DNA from 2 places in the Neisseria canis genome. Region 1 is predicted to be linked to the other one. Evidence: predicted binding sites of a transcription regulator. Region 1 holds the regulator's gene; the other holds the start of a gene.
The links. Region 1 encodes sigma-54, which starts transcription at its own class of promoters, with help from an activator protein. Its sites were predicted from a motif close to CTGGCACGCTTCATGCTT; they were not measured.

Region 1 (4,438 bases):
TGCTTTTTGCTTATTTTAGCAATCCGATTAGCATTTATTATTATATTTAAAATATCCAAATTGCCTTAAGGAAAAATATAATAAATATTAATTTATTGAATTTAATATATTTATTTTTTTGTTTGTTTAGGCATAGTTTTTAAAGTGGCTTTTTTCGTTATGTTGTAAATGTAACCTAATGTAGCAATGCCTGTCTGAAACTTTCAGACAGGCATTGCCAATATTCATCAACCTAACATTGTTCAAGATTTACGCAGAGCGGTAAAAATCCGCCTCGCCCTCCGGTCTGGTTTTAAAACGCTTATGCAGCCAATAATATTGCGACGGATGTTCGCGGATGCGGGCTTCTATAAAGTCGTTCATGCGTTGCGCATCCGCCTCGGGGCTGCCTTCGGGAAAGTTTTCCCAAGCGGGATAAAAACGCAGCACCACCGTACCGTCTTCCTGCCGGATGGGAATGGCAGGCACCACTTTTGCGCCCGTCATCGCAGCAATCCTGCCCAAACCGGCAATAGTGGCTGTTTTAATGCCGAAAAAATCAACAAAAACAGAATCTTTCCTGCCGAAATCCTGATCAGGCAAATAAAGAAACGGCGCATCGCTTTTGCGCAACTGCTTGATAATGGCGCGCAAACCTTCCGTTCTGCCGATTAAGAACACATTATCGTAACGGTGCCGCCCTTTGAGAATCTGCTCGTCCAGCGCTTTGTTTTTTTGATTGGAATACATGCTGATAAGCGGTACATCCTGATTAAGTGCGTACACCGCCAGCTCAAATGCGGTAAAGTGCGGATAAAGCAAAATCACTTTTTCACCTGCCGACAAAGCATCGTCAAGATGGTGTTTGTCTTGGTAGCGCACCAGCGCTTTCAATTTTGCCGCATCGCCATACCAATACAGGCCGTACTCCGCCAAGAGCTTACCCATATGTTCAAAATGCTGCTTCAACACAATGCGGCGCTGCTCTTGCGTCCACTCCGGAAAACATTTTTCCAAATTTACCATGCCAACTTTCCGGCGGGGCGGCACAGCGTAATAGCTTGCTTTGCCAATTAAAGAACCGATTTTTTGAATAATCGGGAAAGGCAGGCGGCTGATGAGTTTCAATAAAAAAAAGATAAATTTCATAGTTTGTTCAGGCAGGCATTGTACGGTTGGTACATTATAGTGGAATTCGCCGGCCAGATAACTTGATTCTGCAAGAGCGGCGCAAAAAAGCGAAATGCCTGTCTGAATATATTCAGACAGGCATATAACAGGCTTCAGGTTACGATGATTTACTCATTTTCCGGTGTAGGTGCAGGAGCGGAGCGCACATCGTTGCTCTTTTCTTTATGTTTCAATACGGCGCGGTCAAGTTTGTCCATCAGCACATCAATTGCCGCATACATATCCGTGTTGTCAATCTGCTCTACATGCAAATCCTTACCTGCCAGATGCACATGGGCTTCGGCTTTGTTTTGCAGCTTTTCTACCGAAAGGGTGACGGTTACTTTAATCAGATTGTCGGCATGGCGGCTGATGCGCTCAAGTTTGCTTTCAACATGATTTCTAATTGCTTCAGTAATATCGAAATTTAAACCGTTGATTTTGAGATTCATAAGTTTTACTCCTTCGGTTGATAACGAGCAGCCCGACAGGGCAACTCTTTAAAATCTGTTTATTAGCATCTTGATTTTATGATTCTTTACGCTGGCTCGCCGGAGGGATACCCAACGCCTCTCTGTATTTCGCAACCGTCCGGCGGGCTATATCCACCCCCTGCTGTTTGAGCAGGCCGCTGATGGCTTCGTCTGAATACGGTTTTTTCTTATTCTCCCTGGCAATCAATTGCACCAGCATGGCTTTAACCGCACTCTGGCTGACCCCTTCTCCGCCCTCTTCTGCCGACACGGCTTGGGTGAAGAAATAGCGTAGCGCAAACAGCCCCCGCGGGCAAGACAAATATTTCTGATTAACCGCGCGCGATACCGTGCTCTCCGCCACATCCAATTTCTGCGCGGCATCTTTTAAAAGCATGGGGGTTAAGCCGATTTCGCCGAACACGAAAAAATCTTCCTGCTTCTCAACAATATATTCGGCCAAACGCAAAACCGTGCTTTTGCGCAACTCCAAGCTCTCAACCTTTTGGCGCGCTTCCTGGATTTTTTCACGCCACACGGAATCCATTCCGCCCTCTTCCTTCAGGGCATCGCTCAATTCGTGGTTAATCTGGATACGGGGCCATGCCGCTTCGTTGCTCTGAACCACCCATCTGCCCTCTTTATCTTCTTTAATGATGACATCAGGTTGGATATAAGAGGTCGGCTCAGCCGAAGCAAAACCGTAAGCAGGAAAAGGATTCAGCTGCGCCACCATTTCAAGTGCGGTTTGAATGACATTTACATCATAATTAGGAAAATGTTTTTTCAGTTTCGCTATGTTTTGCGACACGCTTTTGCTTAAATCATCCAAGTACATATGCACGATTTTGGCCGCGCATTGCCTGGCCGGAGAAGCCGGAAGACGCTGTAATTGCAGCAATAAAGATTCGGTTAGGCTTGCCGCGCCCACACCCGGCGGGTCGAAAGTTTGCAGATGATCCAGCGCCTCGCGCATTTCGTCTTCATCCAGCATCCATTCTAACGGGCAATGGTCGATTACCTCGGTGATGCTGTCTGTAAGGTAGCCTTGTTCATCCAGAAAATCTATCAGAATATGAACCCGCGCCGCTTCGAGCTGGCTTAAGGGATGTTCGCAAACCTGTTTGTGCAGATAATTGATGAAATCTTCTTCTTCGGCAATCGTCGCCCAGATGTCCTCTGCTTCGTCACCGCTGATTTTGTTGCGGCTGGCAATGGTTGCGGAAATCGTGCTCTGTTCCAGCGGCGCCTCCGGCACCTCGCCCCGCTCAAGCAGCGGATTGTCTTGCAGCCAATCTTCTACCTCCCGCTCCAGCTCAATACCGGACATTTGCAGTATGCGCAAAGATTGCTGCATGGTCTGGTTAAGCTGTTGCGTCTGTTTCAGTTTAAGATGGAAAGATTGGCCGCTCATAATGTGGTTTCCGTTGATTTTGGAACTATTTTTGTTGTGGTGTGGTGTATTTTATTGTTTTAAATCTCTTTCTTACCTAGAATCAATAATCGAAGTTTTCACCCAAGTAAACTTCTCTGACCTGTTCGTTATTTACCAGCTCTTCGGGCGTGCCGGTGGCCAACACTTTACCGTCGCTGATAATAAAGCCTCTGTCACAAATGCGTAGGGTTTCGCGTACATTATGGTCGGTAATCAACACCCCGATACCGCGGGTTTTCAAAAAGCTGATGATTTTTTGAATGTCGATAACCGCCAGCGGGTCAACGCCTGCAAACGGTTCATCCAAAAGAATGAAGCGCGGCTGCATCGCCAGCACGCGTGCAATTTCCACACGCCGCCGTTCGCCGCCCGATAAGGAGGGAGCAGGGTTTTCGCGCAGCCGTTCAATATTCAAGTCTGCCAAAATTTGGTTTAAACGGCGGTCGATTTCGGCTTTGTCTTTGGTGTTGATTTCCAAAATGGCGCGGATATTCTGCTCCACGGTCATTTTGCGGAAAATGGATGCTTCCTGCGGCAAATAGCCCAAGCCCAAACGGGCACGCTCATATATCGGCATATGGCGCAATTCTTTGCCGTCGAGCACGATACTGCCGGTATCGGCGGCGATAAGGCCGACTATCATGTAAAAGCTGGTGGTTTTGCCTGCGCCGTTGGGGCCGAGCAGGCCGACAACTTCGCCGCTGTTGATATCCAACGAAAAATCTTTGACAACTTGGCGCTTTTTAAATGTTTTTTGCAGGCTTTTCACCACCAGACTGCTGTGTGCTTGTTCCATAAAATCCCGTTAGGCTGTTGCGTTCCAATCATTGTTTTCAGACAGGCATATCCTGAATCAATGCCTGTCTGAAAAATATCCTGCGTGTTCTGTTCTATATATTCAGACAGGCATTCGTTTATTTTTTGGTGGGCTGTATCACAACGGTAACCCGTTTGCCCGATTTACCCGAAACGGCTTTGCTGCCGCTGACGGTATAAACCTCCGTCCGTGTGTTATACACAATGCTCTCTCCCTCGGCCTTATCTCCGCCCCGGGTTACTTTGGCATTGCCCACCAGCCTTACCACACCGGTATCCGACGCATATTCCACGTTATTCGCCTGCCCGTCGACTTTGCCGCCTTTTTCGAGCTGCTGGCCGAATTTTACCGGGCTGCCGCCCGCCTTCATAAATTGGTTGCCATTCGCATCTTTCGATACGGTAACGCTGCCTGCCCGTATGTACATTGTACCCTGTTTGATAACCACATTGCCGCTGAACGTGGTGGTCTGGTTTTTCTGGTCAAGCGTACCTTGGTCGGCTTCGATTTCAATCGGCTTGCTGCGGTCGCTTTCCAGCGCATAGGAAGGCGCGGCAGCCACAA
Region 2 (4,438 bases), 530 kb from region 1:
CAGGGCGGATTGATACTTTCCGGCCACACCGACGTGGTGCCCGCCGAACACGAAACCTGGCTTTCCCATCCGTTCCGCGCCGAAATCAGAGACGATAAACTCTACGGGCGCGGCGCCGTTGATATGAAAGGCTTTATCGCCGCCGTGCTTGCCGCCGTGCCTGCCATGAAAAGCGCACGCCTGAAATACCCGCTGCATATTGCCCTTTCGTATGACGAAGAAGTAGGCTGCCTCGGCGCCCCCGATATGATTGAAGAAATACAGGCGCGCGGGCTTAATCCCGAATACTGTATCGTCGGCGAACCCACCGGCATGAAAGCCGTGTTGGCGCATAAAGGCATCCACGTTTTCCGCTGCCGCCTGCACGGCAAACCCGCGCATTCCTCATTGCCCGACCTCGGCGTGAACACCATAGAATACGCCGCACACCTGATCTGCTTTATCCAAAAACTTGCCGAGCGTTTCAAACATCCGCCTTATCACGACCCGAGTTTTAACGTTCCCCATTCCACCCTGAGCGTGAACACCATCAGAGGCGGTAATGCCAACAATATCGTGCCTTCGTTCAGCGAATTTCATTTTGATTACCGTAACCTGCCGCAAATGAGCATGCTCGATGTAATCGACCCTTTATCCGACTACATCCGGCACGAGCTGGAACCGTTGATGCAGAAAACCGATCCGCACGGTCTGGTTGAAATCGACGAAATGGTGAGCGTGCCTGCCATGTCTGTTTCCGGCAGCCCCAAAATTACCGGCCTGCTCAACGTATTGCAAACCCCAACCGCCGAAGAAAACGTGTCTTATACTACGGAGGGAGGCCTCTTTCAGCAAACCGGCATCCACACCATCATCTGCGGCCCCGGCAATATAGAGCAGGCGCACCGGCCAAACGAATTTATCGAGCTGGCGCAGCTGGCGAAGTGTGATGTGTTTTTGGCAAGGCTGATTAAGGCGTTTTCGAAGTGAAGCAATAAGAGAGTATTAACAAATGCCTGTCTGAAAAGTTTCAGACAGGCATTCTCAGTAATATCTATTTTGTTATATCTGTGTTTGGTCTTAATATTAATTAAATTTGTAGAAGTGTAATCAATTAAATTAATTTTTGATACAAGGCAGTAATTAATAAGATAATAAATTGGTACGAAAAGAGCAGAAACGTTGTAACAAAAATTAAGCTAATTGTCTATATAAAAATAAGAAAGATTTAGTATGTGTCATAATCACACAAACGCTTATATCTATGTCATAAATTGTAACAGGTTAATACTAGACAAAGATTGTCTGAGTTTTTGGTATTATTATCAATTAAATGTACAACTATTTATTTGTAAGTTTGTTCGGTTAGTATTGGGAGGTAAGGTTATTCGGCATTGCCAAGTTCCATTAATAGGATTTCGTTCTAAACGAACAACTGTTCCCGTTAATAGGGTACTTACATCCCCACCTAAAGTTGCCTCTAGTCCGGAAAATGAATTTCCATTATTGGTAATTGTAGCTAAACTCACGATATTGGAAGTAGGATTACTGCCATTTAAACCGATATATTCATAAACCGCACCATTAGCATAGGGTTGCCTATTTTGAGTAGGGTCAACGGTAGGAAATCCACCTTGAGAGAGAATAGTATCAATACCCGCTTTGGCAGAAGACAATTCATATACAACTCTTGTGAGTTGGGACTTTGCTATATAATTTTGAAATATAGGTATTGAGATTGCCGATAGTACGCCGATGATGGCTAATACGATCATTAATTCAATTAAACTAAATCCAAGTGAGTCATATTTATTTTTAGCCATAGCCCTCCCCGCTTAAATAAATTTAATTTTGAATTTTTTTATTAAAAAGTTATTAAAAAATTTTTCAATAAATTTTGAAAATGTACTTTATTTGAAATAAGCGTACTACATCCTAAGCATGTAGTACGCTTTTGTTTTAACTTAATATAAGGTATAAGTAAAGATAGTTAGAAAATTATTGTAATGTAGTTGTACAGCCGGCAGGACGGAAATCTCCTGCAACATTTGTAGAACATGTCCAAGTGCCAGTATTATCGCGCGCCCATCGAACACGTTGACCAGTTAAAGTGGCTGCTGCATTGTTACCAAATGTTGCAATAATTGTTGCAGTATTGTTGCCAGTAATTGCTACCTGAGGTACACCTGTACCAGCTGGAATAGTTTCACCAGTTTGTGCGGCTCCATTGAGAAGGCTTGAACCAGTAGCGCCGATAACGCAAGCAGTAGCTACATTAGTATTTGTAGGTGCTGCTACTGTAGTTCGACCGTTCAGCATGCAGGTTTCAACAACAGTTTTCAGATTGCCAGCTTCACCCATAACGCGAGTTACTTGTGAGCGGGCAATATAGTTTTGATACATCGGCAGTGCAATCGCAGCCAAAATACCGATAATGGCGATTACGATCATCAATTCAATCAGGGTAAAGCCTTTTTGTACAGCTTTCATTCTTTCAAACTCCGTATTTATTTAAGTAGTAAAAATTTATCCCGCAATGTATTTGGTAATTTCTTCAAACCATAATAAAGAAGGGAACTTCATCAGTTGCGGCGGGCTGTTTCCAGCATTGCTGCAGACATGAGGTATGTAGCAATAGGTGTGCCAAGATTTGAAATTGGGTAGATTTTGATTTTATTTGTTTGATTTTTAATGAATTAATTATTTATTTTTGCTGTTTGGTAATTTTGATTGATGGTGCCGCTCAGTGGCAATGTGCCGTAATTTGTCAATTAATGAATAATATTTACATATCTTGACTGACATTTTTTGTCAGCCTGCTTAAGCGGGGAGTTTGTGCCGACAAGTGATTTGGAGGCAATGGAAAAATTTATTTTTATAGAAATAGTTACTGTGTTTGTTTAAATAATGGATAATTGGTTTTATTTTTTGATAAAAGGCGTTTGGCGTTGGATTGTTTGGATTGGTTTACAATGTTGGCTGGTAAAGAGGATGAATAGAGAATGCCTGTCTGAAAAAGCTATCTTACGTTCATTAGAGTATTACTGAGTAAAACGATGTGAGTTTAAGCTGCACATTGACCAACTTAAACTTAAGAAGGCAAAGCTACGATATTCAGGCTTTGATTTGTCATCGTTGCAATTACTGAAAAACACTTGGGCGAAGCCTGGGTGTGATGAAATTGTTTTATCTGGTATGGTTTGGTTATATAAGAGAAAAAACGATATTTATCTGTCTGTCTTTAATTACAAATTGGCATTGTAATATTCATAAGCCTTATCCATATTTTCAAATTGATGCAAATGTCCTGCTTCCAGCACCATGGCATTATCACAATACTGCTTCATTGCACTATGGCTGTGGGAAACCAAAATAATGGAGCGGTCTCTTCGTTTTTCAAAAAGCTCATATTTACATTTTGCCGAAAAGCGTGAGTCTCCCACCGCAATCACTTCATCAATCAAATAGCAGTCAAACTCAACCGCTAGCGATAAAGCAAATGCCAACCTTGCTTTCATACCTGAAGAATAGCGTTTTACCGGTTCATATAAATATTGCCCCAGCTCGGAAAACTCTTCAGTAAATCGTTTTACATAATCAGTGTCTACATCATAAATGCGGCAGATAAAACGCAAATTATCCATGCCGGTCAGGCTGCCTTGAAATGCACCGCTAAATGCTAAAGGCCAAGAGATGCTCATGGTTCGTTTGATTTCGCCAGAGGTAGGTGGCTCCACTCCGCTGATCAAACGGATTAAAGTTGACTTGCCTGCACCGTTGCGGCCAAGAATGCCGATTTTTTCACCTTGCTTAAGCTGGAAATTGATATCGTGCAATACTGTGCGCCAACCAGTGTTTGTGCGATATTGTTTTGATACATGTTCAACTGAAATCATTCTGGTTCCACACCCTTACTGAAATTATTCACCATAGCTAAACCAATTAACAGTAATATTAAATTGCAGATAAGCAAAAACCAGATGTTTTCGTATGTGACGATTGAATCGCCAAAATATCCGTGGCGAAACATTTCCGTACCATGCACCATCGGAACCATCAGAGCGTATTCTTGTACTTGATGGGGTAGGGTGTAAACAAAGAAAAAAGCACCGGATAAAGGCAGCGTGATAAAGCTTAAAGTGTTCCATAATTTTCCGAATGCCTCGAAATTAAAAGCAATCGAGCAAATTACCAAGCCTAAGCCGATTGCGAAAAAAGCCATCATTAACCAAGCAACCAGCATATAAAATATATCCGCCGGAGGGTCTATCCATCTCATTAGCACAAACACAGTAACAATTGCAATTTGAGCAATTGTTGCCCCTGCGATTTCTAGTAATATCCGTGCGAAAATGGTGTCTAATACTCGTACGTTCCGGTGATATAGCAAACTTGTATTGGCCGAAATGGCACCGATTGCCCTGTTGGAGGCATTACGCCACATCATCGCCATAGGGTA

Region 2: a site for sigma-54 is predicted at 2,609-2,626, ahead of EL143_RS03890 (pilin). Genes of this name have one in related genera too.

What each region holds. Positions count from the first base shown of each region.
Region 1 covers NZ_LR134313.1:283,620-288,057, forward strand. Annotated here, with positions in the region: gene EL143_RS01330 (lipid A biosynthesis lauroyl acyltransferase) at 250-1,128, opposite strand; gene hpf (ribosome hibernation-promoting factor, HPF/YfiA family) at 1,278-1,601, opposite strand; gene rpoN (RNA polymerase factor sigma-54) at 1,678-3,036, opposite strand; gene lptB (LPS export ABC transporter ATP-binding protein) at 3,119-3,853, opposite strand; gene lptA (lipopolysaccharide transport periplasmic protein LptA) at 3,972-4,438, opposite strand, start outside.
Region 2 covers NZ_LR134313.1:813,979-818,416, forward strand. Annotated here, with positions in the region: gene argE (acetylornithine deacetylase) at 1-969, shown strand, start outside; gene EL143_RS03885 (pilin) at 1,305-1,802, opposite strand; gene EL143_RS03890 (pilin) at 1,978-2,469, opposite strand; gene EL143_RS03895 (ABC transporter ATP-binding protein) at 3,225-3,875, opposite strand; gene EL143_RS03900 (ABC transporter permease) at 3,872-4,438, opposite strand, start outside.